2 regions of the Variovorax sp. RO1 genome follow, and region 1 is predicted to be linked to the other one. Evidence: riboswitches for the same ligand, from Rfam matches in the RefSeq annotation. Region 1 holds a riboswitch; the other holds the start of a gene.

Evidence for each region. Region 1 has a riboswitch for glycine ahead of gcvT (glycine cleavage system aminomethyltransferase GcvT). Riboswitches for the same ligand answer to the same signal wherever they lie in the genome.
Region 2: linked by a shared signal. The riboswitch ahead of CY658_RS27670 (ABC transporter substrate-binding protein) and the one ahead of gcvT (glycine cleavage system aminomethyltransferase GcvT) in region 1 are both predicted to bind glycine.

What each region holds. Positions count from the first base shown of each region.
Region 1 covers NZ_PKMT01000009.1:147,195-154,538, forward strand. Annotated here, with positions in the region: gene CY658_RS30330 (TRAP transporter large permease) at 1-861, shown strand, start outside; gene CY658_RS30335 (AraC family transcriptional regulator) at 925-1,710, opposite strand; gene CY658_RS30340 (MFS transporter) at 1,819-3,012, shown strand; gene CY658_RS30345 (L,D-transpeptidase Cds6 family protein) at 3,151-3,630, shown strand; gene CY658_RS30350 (hypothetical protein) at 3,727-4,263, shown strand; gene CY658_RS30355 (N-acetylmuramoyl-L-alanine amidase) at 4,358-5,035, shown strand; glycine riboswitch at 5,085-5,175, shown strand; glycine riboswitch at 5,188-5,292, shown strand; gene gcvT (glycine cleavage system aminomethyltransferase GcvT) at 5,340-6,512, shown strand; gene gcvH (glycine cleavage system protein GcvH) at 6,584-6,955, shown strand; gene gcvP (aminomethyl-transferring glycine dehydrogenase) at 7,009-7,344, shown strand, end outside.
Region 2 covers NZ_PKMT01000007.1:160,954-168,297, reverse strand. Annotated here, with positions in the region: gene CY658_RS27685 (dipeptide ABC transporter ATP-binding protein) at 1-1,205, opposite strand, end outside; gene CY658_RS27680 (ABC transporter permease) at 1,209-2,186, opposite strand; gene CY658_RS27675 (ABC transporter permease) at 2,207-3,148, opposite strand; gene CY658_RS27670 (ABC transporter substrate-binding protein) at 3,172-4,755, opposite strand; glycine riboswitch at 4,890-5,015, opposite strand; gene CY658_RS27665 (NADP-dependent isocitrate dehydrogenase) at 5,282-7,344, shown strand, end outside.

The DNA of each region.
Region 1 (7,344 bases):
ACGAGCGCCGAGCTGGGCGTGATCATTCCGCCGTCGATCCCGATGATTTTGTACGGCGTGAGCGCCGAAGTGTCGATCGGCGAGCTGTTCATCGCGGGCTTCGGCCCCGGCATCCTGATCAGCCTGGCGCTCATGCTGTTCGTGTGGGTCTACTGCAAGTGGAAGGGCTGGGGCAAGACCGACGGTGAAGGCCGCATGCCTTTCGGCCGCGCGCTGTGGCAGGCCGGCTGGGCGCTGCTGATGCCGGTGATCATTCTGGGCGGCATCTACGGCGGCATCTTCACGCCGACCGAAGCCTCGGCCGTGGCGGTGTTCTACGCGCTCGTCGTGGGCATGGTGATCTACCGCGAGATCAAGATCACCGACCTGTTCGCGATTCTGCGCAAGTCGGTGCTGTCGTCGGCGGTGATCATGTTCATCATCGCCAACGCCGGCCTGTTCGCGTTCCTGATCACGCGCGCCGGCGTGCCCGACGCCATCGGCCACTGGCTGCAGGAAGTGCTGAAGTCGCCCGCGATGTTCCTGCTGGGCGTGAACGCGGCGCTGTTCGTGATCGGCATGTTCATCGAGACCAGCGCGGCCATCATCGTGCTGGCGCCGATCCTGGCGCCGGTGGCGGTGCACTTCGGCATCGACCCGGTGCACTTCGGCCTGATCATGGTGGTGAACCTGGCGCTGGGCATGATCACCCCGCCCTTCGGCGTGAACCTGTTCGCGGCGTGCACGGTGGCGCGCATCTCGCTCGACCGGATCGTGAGGCACCTGATCCCGTTCGTGCTGGTGATCCTGGCCTGCCTGATGGTCATCACCTACGTGCCCTGGGTCTCGCTGTCGCTGCGCGACCTGGTCTACAGCCGGTAGCCGCAGGCACCACGCCAACCCGCACACGGCGGGCGGCCTTCGCAGGCCGCCCGCCGTGTCGTTTCAGCGCTTCGGTTCCTGCTGCAGGTACTGGCTCGGCGGCACGCCGAGCGTGCGGCGGAACATCGCGGTGAAGGCGCTCGGGCTCTCGTAGCCGTGCGCCAGCGCCACCTCCAGGATCGATGCGCCCGCGGCCAGCCGCGGCAGGCTCAGCAGCAGCCGCGCCTGCCGGCACCACGCACCGAAGGTCATGCCGGTCTCGCGCTCGAACAGCCGGGCCAGCGTGCGCGCGTTCATGTGCAGGCGCGCGGCCCAGCCGTCGAGCGTGGCGGGCTGCGCGGGGTCGCGGATGAGCGCCCCGCACAGCGCAGCCAGGCGCGCGTGGCGCGGCATCGGCACATGCAGCGACAGCGCGGGTGCGGCCTCGATCTCGTCGAGGATCAGCTCCATCACGCGCTCGTCGCGGCCACCCGGCGCGTAGTCCAGCGGCAGCGACACGGCCGCCACGATCAGCTCGCGCAACAGCGCCCCCACATGGATCACGCGGCAGTCGGTGCCCAGGTCGGCGCGCGTGCCGGGCTCGACGAAAACCGTGCGCATCTGCACCTCGCCCGCCATGCGGATCTGGTGCGTCATGCCGGGCGGCACCCAGACGCCGCGCCCCGGCGGCACCACCCAGCTGCCGGCCGCGGCGCTGACCATCATCACGCCCGAGATCGCGTGGATGAGCTGGCCGCGCCGGTGCGCATGCGGCGGAATGAAGGCATCGCCCGCCGGATCGGTGGCCAGCACGGCCACGGCGCGCGGCGTCGATTCGCCTTCTTCGGGGCGCAGATTCAGTTTGTCCATTTCACGACGATGTTTGCACATTCGTAGCGAGAACATCTTTCCCTGTCTTCCTACGATGGCTTTCCCCCTCTTTTTCTCAAATCGGACACCGAAGAAAGAAGCCATCGCATGAACACGCGCCGACTCGGGCTGCTCACCGGCACCCATGCCGTCAACGACCTCTACCAGGGCCTCGTGCCCGCGCTGCTGCCCTTCATGGTGCTGGAGCGCGGCTACAGCTACACGGCCGTGAGCGGCCTGATGCTGGCGGCCACCGGGCTGTCGAGCGTGGTGCAGCCGCTGTTCGGCCTGTACGCCGACCGCCACCCCCGCGCCTGGCTGGTGCCCGTGGGCTTCCTGGTGGCGGCGCTGGGCGTGGTGCTGGCGGGCCTGAGCCAGAGCTACCTGCTGACCTGGATCGCGGTCGCGCTGTGCGGGCTGGGCATCGCGGCCTACCACCCGCCCGCCACCGTGGCCGCGCGCGCGGCCGGCGGCGCTTCGCAGAAAGCGATGAGCGTGTTCTCGGTGGGCGGCACCATCGGCGCCTCGTTCGCGCCCGTGCTCGCGGCCACGGTGGTCGGCGACGGCAGCCTGTCGCGCAGCTATCTGCTGGGCATTCCTGCGGTGGCGATGGGCGTGGTGTGGGTCGCGGTGAACGCGCGGCGCGGTGCCGTCGCCAGCAACGCGGCAGCCGCGGCGGCGCGCGCCGCGCAGGCCCGCGCCCAAGTGCTGAAGCCGCACAACGACTGGCGCGCCTTCAGCCTGCTGGTCGCGACCATCGTGGGCTGGTCGATCCCGTACGTCACCGTGCTGTCGATGCTGTCGCTGCGCATCACGCGCGACCTGCACGGCACCACCTTCCAGGGCGCCGCGGCGCTCACCGCCTTCACTGCAGCGGGTGCCGTGGGCACGCTGGCCGGCGGCTGGCTCGGGGATCGCATCGGGCGCATGGGCACGATCCGCTGCGGCTACCTGCTCGCGCTGCCGGCGATGGCGGGTCTCGTGCTCGCCTCCACGCCCGCCGCGGCGCTGGCCTGCACCGCGTGGCTCGGCATGAGCATGTTCCTGCCCTTCGCCGCGCAGGTGACGCTCGCGCAGGACTACCTGCCGCGCAACCCGGCCACCGCCAGCGGCATCACGCTCGGGCTTGCGCTCTCGGTCGGCGGGCTGGTGTCGCCGCTGTTCGGCCTGCTGTCGGATGCACGCGGGCTCGGCGTGACGCTCACGGTGGTGTTGTGCGTGCTGTGCGTCGCGACCGTGCTGGCCTTGCGGCTGCGCAACCGCACGGTGCAGGTGATGGTGGGCGAGGCTGCCGCGGCCTGAGTTCTAGCCCTCGCGCTCTGAACAACAGCCCACTGAAATCCGTGGGCGATTCAACGCCACGCGCCCCCTCTTTCACTGCCAGAATCGACGCAAGCTTCGACGTCGAGCCTGACAGACCCGAAGAAGGAAAAGGACGCCATGCATCGAATCGCCGCCCAAGGTTGCAGCCTCGCCGCCGCCGCGCTGCTGGCCACGGCCGGTTTCGCGGCCACGCCGGCCGCTGCGCCTGTGCCGTCGTCTGCGGCAGCACCCGTCATTTCGGCCAACCCCGTCGCCACCCTCGCCGAAGTGGAAACCGCCGTGCGCGCCTGGGCTGCGGCCTGGTCCGCCCGCGACGTGGAGCGCTACCTCGCGGCCTACGCGCCCGACTTCACCCCCGCACGCAGCCAAACCCGCGAACGCTGGGAGGCCGACCGGCGCACCCGCATCACGGGCAAGTCGCGCATCAGCGTGGGCATCGAGGGGCTGGTGATCAGCATCCAGGGCACGTCGGCCAGTGCGGAATTCCGGCAGGTCTACCGCGCCGACGCGCTCACCGAAACCGACCGCAAGACGCTCGAGCTACAGCGCGTGGGCACGCGCTGGCTGATCCGCAAGGAAAGCAGCGCGGGCAACTGACGCGCGTCAGCATGCCCTCTGTAGGCAAATGGTTCACGAAGGTGTCACCACTTGCAACGATGCTGCAGCCTTCGACCTCCGAAAGCTGTGGCCGCCATGTTTCCCACCAAGACCGAGAAGGCACGCGACGAACTCCAGGCCGGGCAGCGCACGCTCAGCCAGCGTGAGCGCGCCCTGCTGCTCATGGCCGACGGCCGGCGCTCGCTGACCGACTTCAGCCCGCTGTTCCCCAGCCGCGTCGAGGCCGAGCAGGCGATCCAGGGGCTGATGCAGCGGGGCTATCTGCAGGATGCGCGACCGGCCCCGGTGCAACCTACGCCGGCCCCCACACCCGTCCCCGCCGCCGAACCGATCCAGGTCGCCACATCGGCCGACAGCTTCGACGGCAAGCGCTCGCTGGCCACCACGCGCATGTTCCTGTTCGACATCTGCGAGCGCATGTTCGTGCGCCGCGACCCGCGCTTCGCCAACCAGATGCGCGACGCCCTGCGCGAGGCGCGCGACCGCGAGGCCATGCTGACCATCGCCGCGCTCATGCTCTCCGAGATCGAGAAAGCCGCCGGCCCCGAGCGCGCCGACTCGCTGCGCGAGCGCATCGACAAGCTGCTGCCGCTGGCCGAAACCGTGCACTGAACCTGGCGGCCAGAGGTCGCCATCCCTCATCCAGGGGACGCGGGCCCAGAGGGCCCCTTGCTAGAACTCAGTTCCCAAAACAAGGAGGTTCAGCATGCCGAGTCCGAAGAGCTATCACTTCACGCTTCCCAAGTCGAAACGACCAGGAGAGGTTTCCCTCAACGAGCCCTGGTACCCCGGCGTGCAGCCCTACTGGCCGACGTGCACGACGAAGCGATCGGTCGATCCGATCATGGGCATCACCACGGTGGTCATCCATGCCACGGCCGGCGGATCGTCTTCCGGCGCCATCTCGGTCATGAAAAAACCGACCGACGCCGCGTCGTTCCATTGGCTGGTTCCCGATGAAGACGAAGACCAGCACGGCGAACTCGTCTGGGCCTGCGTGCCGGAGGCGCTCGCGGCATGGCACGTGCGCAATGCGGCCTCGCACCCCGATGTGAACGACGGCGCCAAGCGCGTCAACCACTGGTCGCTGGGCATCGAGGTCGTGAACAAGCAGGAGCTCGACACGTTCTCCGACTGGCAAGTCGAAATCACGGCCCGCATCGTTCGCCATTGCTGGGCCAAGTACCCCAATCTGGCCCACGTGGTTTCGCACGCCAAGCTGGACCCGGACCGCCGTACCGATCCGGGCACCTTGTTCGATTGGGAACGGTTCAAGCACCTGGTGCTGAACGGCGAAGCCGATGCCGTTCCCGTGGCGGTCGCTTCCGCCAAGCCGCTCTCCCAACTGAGAGCGTCCCAGGCGCTGGGGTGCTGCCACACCTGAGGCCCCCACGAGCACTTCGACACCAGCCCCGGCCCCGCGATCCACTACACTCGCCGGGTCAGGAGAGAGCCCCGCATGACGGGGCCGCCGAAGGCGCAGGGGTTCCCCGAACGCTCAGGCAAAAGGACTGACAAGACGCCGGCAACCACCGGCGTTTCCTTGCTGGAGAGAGGCCGTGGCATTGCATGCGGCCCACCGAAGGAGCAAACCCCGATCGTGGGGCGAATCTCTCAGGTAAAGCGGACAGCAGGGGTGGCCCATGGCGTTGCAGCCATGGATTTCGACTGCCCCTTTGGAGTGCCCCGTGGCCGCTTCCTCCGCTTCTGACGCCCAACTTCTCAAGACACCGCTGTACGACCTCCACGTGGAGCTCGGCGCACGCATGGTGCCTTTCGCCGGCTACTCCATGCCGGTCCAGTACCCCGCCGGCCTCATGGCTGAGCACAAGCACACGCGCGATGCGGCCGGCCTGTTCGACATCTCGCACATGGGCCAGCTGCGTCTCGTCGGCCCCGACGCCGCCGCCGCCTTCGAAACCCTGATGCCCGTCGACGTGGTCGACCTGCCCGCCGGCAAGCAGCGCTACGGCCTGCTGCTGAACGACGAGGGCGGCATCCTCGACGACCTGATGTTCTTCAACGAAGGCCACGGCTCGCTCTTCGTGATCGTGAACGGTGCCTGCAAGGTGGCCGACATCGCCCACATCCAGGACAAGATCGGTGCGCGCTGCGAAGTGCAGCCCCTGCCCGACCATGCCCTGCTCGCACTGCAAGGCCCGCAGGCGGCCGCCACGCTGGCGCGCCTGTCGCTCGGCATCGAGCGCTTCGTGTTCATGACCGGCGGCGCGGTGCAGATCGGCGGCATTGCCGCCTTCGTCACGCGCAGCGGCTACACCGGCGAAGACGGCTTCGAAATCTCCGTGGCCGGCAAGGATGCCAACGCCCTCGCCCGCCTGCTGCTCGCGCAGCCCGAGGTGAAGCCCGTCGGCCTGGGCGCGCGCAACTCGCTGCGGCTCGAAGCCGGCCTGTGCCTGTACGGCAACGACATCGACACCACCACCACCCCGGTCGAAGCCTCGCTCAACTGGGCGATCCAGAAGGTGCGCCGCACGGGCGGCGCGCGCGAAGGCGGCTTCCCGGGCGCGGCCAAGGTGCTGGCCCAGCTGGCGGCCGTCGCCTCGGGTGCGGCCGGCCACACCGACCACGAGACGCTCACGCGCAAGCGCGTCGGCCTCGTGGCGCTGGAACGCATTCCGGTGCGCGACGGCACGCTGCTGCAGTCGCTCGAAGGCCACGACATCGGCACCGTCACCAGCGGCCTGCTCGGCCCCACGGCCGACCGCTGCGTGGCCATGGGCTACGTGGCCGCCGCCTTTGCCGAGCCCGGCACGCGCGTGCAGGCCATCGTGCGCGGCAAGCCGGTGCCGATGGAGGTGTCGACTATGCCTTTCGTGCCGACGCGCTACTACCGCGGCTGACCGCAGCTGAACACCGCAGACCCGGCTAGGCTCTGCACCCCGATTCCATTTTTTCCACGAGGAGTTTTTTCATGAGCATCAAATACACCAAGGACCACGAATGGGTGGCGGCCGAAGGCGGCGCCGCCACCGTCGGCATCACCGTGCATGCGCAGGACGCGCTGGGCGATGTGGTGTTCGTCGACCTGCCCGAAGTCGGCAAGACCTTCGCACAGGGCGAAGTCGCCGGTGTGGTCGAGTCCGTGAAAGCCGCCGCCGATGTGTTCATGCCCGTGTCGGGCGAGATCACCGAAGTGAACGAAGCGCTGCGCGCCGACCCGTCGCTGGCCAACAGCGACCCGCTGGCCTCCGGCTGGTTCTTCAAGGTCAAGCTGAGCGAGCCCGCACAGCTCGACGCCCTGCTCGACGCAGCGTCCTACGACAAGTTCGCCGCCGAGTCCTGATCCGCTGAGTCTTCAGCCACCTTCGTTCCTTCTTCCCCCGAGCCTTCACCGCCATGCCGATTCCCGCCCTTCCCTCTTTGCAAGAACTAGAGAACGCCGAAGAATTCCTCGCCCGTCACATCGGCATCGATGCAGCGGACGAGGCGCGCATGCTGCCGGTGATCGGCTCGGAAACGCGCGCGGAGCTCATCGACGGCATCGTGCCGGCGGCTATCCGCCGCGCCCGGCCGATGCGCCTGCCCGCGCCCGTCACCGAGGCCGACGCGCTGGCCGAGCTGAAGACGCTGGCATCGAAGAACAAGGTGTTCCAGAGCTTCATCGGCCAAGGCTATTACGGCACGCACACGCCGGGCGTGATCCTGCGCAACATCCTGGAGAACCCCGCCTGG
Region 2 (7,344 bases), on a different contig from region 1:
CAGGCCTGGCCGTGCGGCGTGCCGAAGTTCACCGGCCCTTCGACGATGGAGTCGCCCACGGTCTGGCGCGGGTTGAGCGAGCGGTACGGGTCCTGGAAGATCACCTGCACCGTGCGCCGGAACGGCGACAGCGCGCGCCCCCTGACATGCGCAACCGACCGGCCATCGGCAAAGATGTCGCCCGAGGTCGGGTCGATCAGCCGCGCGATGCAGCGCGCCACGGTCGACTTGCCCGAGCCCGATTCGCCCACGATGCCCACGGTTTCGCCGGGCCGCACCGCGAGCGACACGTCGCGCGCCGCCTTCACCGTGCGGCGCTTGCCGGGCCAGCTGCCCGTGACGTAGGTCTTGCAGATGTTCACCGCGTTGAGCAGCGGATACGCGTCCACGACCGGCGGGCGCTTGTGCGCGGAAAGCTCGGGCACCGCATCCAGCAGCATCTTCGTGTAGGGCTCGCGCGGCGCCGTGAGCACCGCCATCTTGTCGCCCTTCTCGATCATCGCGCCGAGCTGCAGCACCACCACCTCGTCGGCAATCTCGGCCACCACGCCGAAGTCGTGCGTGATGAACAGCACGGCCGTTCCGTTCTCGGTCTGCAGTTCAAGGATGAGCTTGAGGATCTCGGCCTGCGTCGTCACGTCGAGCGCGGTGGTCGGCTCGTCGCAGATCAGCAGCGCGGGCTTGAGGATGAGCGCCATCGCGATCACGATGCGCTGGCGTTGCCCGCCCGAGAGCTGGTGCGGGTACGAGGCGTAGATGCGCTCGGGCTCCGGCAGCCGCACGCGCGCCATGATCGCGAGGATCTTCTGCCGCCGTTCGGCCGCGCCCATGTGCACGTGCTGCGCCAGCATTTCGTCGATCTGCGCGCCGCAGGTCATCACGGGGTTGAGCGCGGTCATCGGCTCCTGGAACACCATCGCCATCGACGGGCCGCGCAACTGGCGCAGGCGCGACGTCGGTGCGGCGAGCAGGTTCTCGCCCTGCAATTCGATGGTGCCGCGCACCGGCACGAGCCCGGCGGGCAGCAGGCCCATCACCGCATTGGCGATGACCGACTTGCCCGAGCCCGATTCGCCGAGCAGGCAGACGATCTTGCCGGGCGGCACGTCGAAGGACACCTTGTCGACCGCATGCGGCCGGTCGCCGCCGCGCGGCAATGCGATGGCGAGGTCGCGAACGGAAAGCACGGGGGCTTGTTGCGTCATGGCTCAGCCTCCGCGCTTGTTGAACTTGGGGTCGAGCGTGTCGCGCAACCCGTCGCCCAGGATGTTCACGGCCAGCACCGTGAGCGCCAGGAAGATGCCCGGGAACAGCACGTTGTGCGGGTACTGGTTGAACTGCGCACGGCCCTCGGCCATGATGTTTCCCCAGGTCGCCATGTCCGCCGGCAGGCCCACGCCGAGGAAGGACAGGATGGCTTCCACCAGGATCGCCGAGGCGCACACATAGGTCGCCTGGATGATCAGCGGCGCAATCGCATTCGGCAGGATGTGCCGCGCGAGGATCTTCCAGGTCGGCGTGTCGAGCGCGATGGCCGCCTCGACATACGGCTCTTCGCGCACCGTGAGCACCACCGAGCGCACCAGCCGCGCCACGCGCGGAATCTCGGGCACCGCGATGGCGACCACCACGGTGAGCAGGCTGCCGCCGAACAACGCCACGAGGCTGATCGCGAACAGGATGCCGGGGATGGCCATGACGCCGTCCATCAGCCGCATGATCACGCTGTCGATGCGGCGAAAGTAGCCGCCCAGCAGGCCCACGAGCATGCCGAGCACCATGGCGAGCGCGGCCACGGCCACGCCCACCGTGAGCGACACGCGCGCGCCGTACAGCGTGCGGCTCCAGATGTCGCGCCCCAGGCTGTCGGTGCCCATCACGAACAGATGCTCGAAGGTGTCGCCGGCCAGGCTGTTGAACTCGCCGCGCGTGCCGGGCATGAGGTTGCCGCTGCCGGGGTCGATGGCGGTCGGGTCGATGGTGCCGAGCCACGGCGCGGCCAGCGACATCAGCACGAGCAGCAGCAGCACGCTGCCGCCTGCGCGCACCGACCAGTCGGCCAGGATGCGCGTGAGCAGCGAGCGGCGTTGCGGCGGTGCCAGCGGTTCGATGGCGGCGTCTGGCGCCACTGCTGTTGCTGCTGCTGCGGCGGCTGCGGCCGACATGGAAAGGGTCGAATCGGTCATGGTGTTTCCGTTCACTTCGTTCAGTACCGGATGCGGGGGTCGAACACCAGATAGCTCAGATCGATCAGCAGATTGATGAGCACGTAGATGACGGAAAAGAACAGCGTGATGCCCTGGATCAACGGGAAGTCGCGCGACAGCACCGCATCGACCGTGAGCTGCCCGAGTCCCGGAATGGCGAACACCGTTTCGGTGACCACCACGCCACCGATCAGCAGCGCGATGCCGATGCCGATGACCGTGACGATGGGAATGGCCGCGTTGGCGAGCGCGTGGCGCATCAGCAGCCGCGTCTCGGAGATGCCCTTGGCGCGCGCGGTGCGGATGTAGTCCTCGGTCATCGCCTCGGCCACGGCCGCACGCGTGACGCGCGCGATCAGCGCCACGTAGATGATCGACAGCGTGATCGACGGCAGGATCAGGTGCTTGAGCCACAGCAAAGGCCCCTGGCTCAGTCGCTGGTAGCCCTGCACCGGCAGCCACTGCAGGTGCAGCGCGAAGATCCAGATGAGCACGTAGCCGATCACGAACGCGGGGATCGAAAAGCCCATGACCGAGAAGCCCATCAGCATGCGGTCGAGCCAGCCGCCGTGGCGCCACGCCGCGAGCACGCCGAGCGGCACCGCGATGAGGATGGTGGCCACCAGCGTCACGGCCGCGAGCGACACCGTAGCCTCGATGCGCTGGCCGATCAGTTCCACCACCGTCTTCTTCATGAAGTACGACTCGCCCAGGTTCCCCTGCAGCAGTTGCGCGCTCCAGTGGAAGAACTGCACGGGCAGCGACTGGTCGAGCCCCAGTTGCGCGCGGACGCTGGCGATGTTCTCGCTGGTCCCGCTGTCGCCCACGATGGCGGCGGCCGGGTCGCCGGGCGCGAGCCGCAGCATCAGGAACACGATGAGCGCGACGATGACGAGCACCGGCACGGTCGAGAGAATGCGGCGTGCAAGAAAAAGCAGCATGGTGGCTCCCGGGTCCGGCCGCGTCAGTTCTTCTTCAGGTTCCAGAACACGGCGACCGGCGAGCGCACCACGCCGCTCACCACGCCCTTGCGGTAGGCCGTGAGCGGCTTGTACTCGCCGATGGGTGCGTAGATGCCGGTGTCGTACACGCGCTGCTGGATGGCGGTGGCCAGCTCCTTGCGCTTGGGTTCGTCGCTGCTGGCAAGGAAGTCGGACTTGAGCTGCTCCAGCTTGTCGTCGGTGGCCCAGCCGAACCAGCCCTTCTCGCCATTGCCCGTGAGCGGCGCGAAGAACATCGGGTTCATGTTGTCGGCAATGCCCCAGCCCGTGATGAAGAGGTTCCAGCCGCCCTTGTCGACCGGATCTTTCTTGGCGCGGCGCGTGACCAGCGTGGGCCAGTCCATCGACTGCATGTCGACGTTGAAGCCGGCCTGCTTGAGCAGCTGCGCCATCACCGGCGGAAACTTGTTGAGCACCGCGAAATCGGCCGGGTACATCAGCACCACGGGCTTGCCGTCATAGCCTGCCTCCTTGAGCAGCGCCTTGGCTTTTTCGAACTGCGGCTTGCCGGTGAAGTAGCCCGTCTTGTCGGAGGCGAAGGCCGAGCCGCAGGGGTAGATGGACGCGCAGCCGTTGTACAGCTCCTTGTGCACCAGCTGGGCGCGCATCAGCGCCTCCTGGTTGATGGCCATGAAGGCGGCCTGCGCGATCTTCGGGTTGTCGAAGGGCGGGATCAGGTGGTTCAGGTGCAACGCGAACGAGCCCTTCGACACGGGGCTGTCGAGCGTGATGGCAGGGTTGTTCTTGAGCGCGGTGTACTGCTCGGAGGGCACCCACTCGATCATGTCGACCTCGCCGTTGGCCAGCGCATTGGCCTGCGTTTGTGCATCCTTCAGCACGATCCACTCCATGCGGTCGACGTACACGCTCTTGCCGCCGGCCGTGCCCGACGGCGCCTCGGCGCGCGGCACGTACTTGGTGTTCTTCAGGTAGACGATCTTTTCGCCGGGGCGGTATTCGTCCTTCTTGAAGATGTAGGGGCCGGAGCCGGTGGCGTCGTCGATCTGCTTGTCGGCCGGCGTGGCCGCCACGCGCGCCGGCATGATGAAGGGCGGGTTCGACGAAGGCTTGCTCAGCGCATCGAGCACCATGCCGAAGGGCTCCTTGAAGACGAACCTGAAGCTGTTGGCATCGACCGCCTCGGTCTTGTCCAGGGCGGTGAACATCTTCTGGCCCAGGCCGTCGCGCTGGCCCCATCGCTTGAGCGAGGCGAGCACGTCTTCCGAAGTGACGGGCTTGCCGTCATGGAAGGCCAGGCCCTTGCGCAGCGTGAAGGTCCAGGTCTTGCCGTCGGCGCTGGTCGTGTACTTGTCGACCATCTGCGGCAGCACCTTGCCCTGGGCGTCCACGCCGAAGAGCGTGTCGTAGACCATGTAGCCGTGGTTGCGCGTGACGAAGGCGGTGGTCCAGATCGGGTCGAGGATCTTCAGGTCGGACTGCGGCACGAGGCGCAGCACCTTGCCGGTGTCCTGCGCGAAGGAGGAGGCCGCTGCCGCGGCCAGCAAGGCACCTGCGAACAGGGCTTTCAGTTGTCGTGTCTTCAGCATGGGTCAGTTCTCCGGTTGAAAAAGAGGGGCGCGCGCGGGCAACGCCGGGGGCGCAGGCATCGGGCGGCGGTGCGGGAAACAGGTCATGAAAAAGGCTCCGGAGCGAACACGGACACACCGCGCTCATCGCGCGGCGTGCCCCTGCTGTCCTTTTGCCTGAGAGATTCACCCTGCACGCACATCGCGCAGGGCTTGCCCCTTCGGCGGCTGCCCTCGGTCCCCTGCAAGGGGGCCGGTCAGCGCTCTCCAGCGTTAGAAAAATCCAGTCTTGGGACCTGAGCGTTATGGGCTATCGCCTTCGGTAATGCACCAGCTCGACGCATCGAGCCAGGCATTTCTCCTGGATGCTTTCTTCAAAGCAGTTTGCGTGCCACGCGGTGGCATGGGCCGCGGCAGCGGGGTCATCGGGGTTTCTCCGACCGCGCCCCGGCCCGACCGGGCGACAATGGGGGGCTCCGGCGAAAGTCCATTTCGCCCAATGAAATTTCAGCCCTCTCGACAACCCAGAACCTACGGAAGCAAGCGCATGAGCACGAAGCAACCCACCATCGTCTACACCCTCACCGACGAGGCGCCGCTGCTGGCGACCTACGCCTTCCTGCCCATCGTGCGCGCCTTCACCGCGCCGGCCGGCATCAACGTGACGACGAGCGACATCTCGGTGGCCGCCCGCGTCCTGGGCGAATTCCCCGAGTTCCTGAGCGACGACCAGAAGGTGCCCGACAACCTGGCCGAACTGGGCAAGCTCACGCTGCGGCCTGACGCCAACATCATCAAGCTGCCCAACATCAGCGCCTCGGTGTCGCAGCTCAAGTCGGCCATCAAGGAACTGCAGGGCAAGGGCTACAAGATTCCCGACTACCCGGAGAACCCGACCTCGGACGAGGACAAGGACATCCGCACGCGCTACAACAAGTGCACCGGCAGCGCCGTGAACCCCGTGCTGCGCGAAGGCAACTCCGACCGCCGCGCGCCCCGCGCCGTGAAGGAATACGCCCGCAAGAACCCGCACAGCATGGCCGAGTGGAGCCAGGCCTCCCGCTCGCACGTCTCGCACATGCACGGCGGCGACTTCTATCACGGCGAAAAGTCCATGACCCTGGACCGCGCGCGCAACGTCAAGATGGAACTGCTGACCAAGAGCGGCAAGACCATCGTGCTCAAGCCCAAGGTCGCCCTGCTCGACCGCGAGATCATCGACTCCATGTTCATGAGCAAGAAGGCGCTGCTGGCCTTCTATGAAAAGGAAATCGAAGACGCGCACAAGACCGGCGTCATGTTCTCGCTTCACGTCAAGGCGACCATGATGAAGGTCTCGCACCCCATCGTGTTCGGCCACTGCGTGAAGATCTTCTACAAGGAAGCCTTCGAGAAACACGGCAAGCTGTTCGACGAGCTGGGCATCAACGTCAACAACGGCATGGTCGACTTGTACAACAAGATCGCCACGCTGCCCCAGAGCACGCAGGACGAGATCAAGCGCGACCTGCACGCCTGCCACGAAGGCCGCCCCGAGCTGGCCATGGTCGACTCGGCCAAGGGCATCACCAACTTCCACTCGCCCAACGACGTGATCGTCGATGCGTCGATGCCCGCCATGATCCGCAACGGCGGCAAGATGTGGGGTGCCGACGGCCGCCTGAAGGACGTCAAGGCCGTGATGCCCGAATCGACCTTCGCCCGCATCTACCAGGAGATCATCAACTTCTGCAAGTGGCACGGCGCCTTCGACCCCAAGACCATGGGCACCGTGCCCAACGTCGGCCTCATGGCCCAGAAGGCCGAAGAGTACGGCTCGCACGACAAGACCTTCGAGATCGCCGAAGACGGCATCGCCAACATCACCGACTTGGACACCGGCGAAGTGCTGATGAGCGAAGACGTGGAAAAGGGCGACATCTGGCGCATGTGCCAGGTCAAGGACGCCGCCATTCGCGACTGGGTGAAGCTGGCCGTCAACCGCGCACGCAACTCCGGCATGCCGGTCGTGTTCTGGCTCGACGCCTACCGCCCGCACGAGGCGCAGCTGATCACCAAGGTCAAGATGTACCTGCACGAGCACGACACCACGGGCCTGGACATCCAGATCATGAGCCAGGTGCGTGCCATGCGCTACACGCTGGAACGCGTCGTGCGCGGCCTGGACACCATCAGCGCCACCGGCAACATCCTGCGCGACTACCTGACCGACCTGTTCCCCATCATGGAACTGGGTACCTCGGCCAAGATGCTGTCGATCGTGCCCCTGATGGCCGGCGGCGGCATGTACGAGACCGGCGCGGGCGGCTCGGCCCCCAAGCACGTGCAGCAGCTGGTGGAAGAAAACCACCTGCGCTGGGATTCGCTCGGCGAATTCCTCGCGCTGGCCGTGAGCCTGGAAGACCTGGGCCTGAAGACCGGCAACGCGCAAGCCAAGATCCTGTCCAAGACGCTCGACGCGGCCACGGGCCAGCTGCTCGACAACAACAAGAACCCGTCGCCCAAGACCGGTCAGCTCGACAACCGCGGCAGCCAGTTTTACCTGGCCATGTACTGGGCCCAGGAACTCGCCGCGCAGACCGAGGACAAGGACCTGCAAGCCAAGTTCAA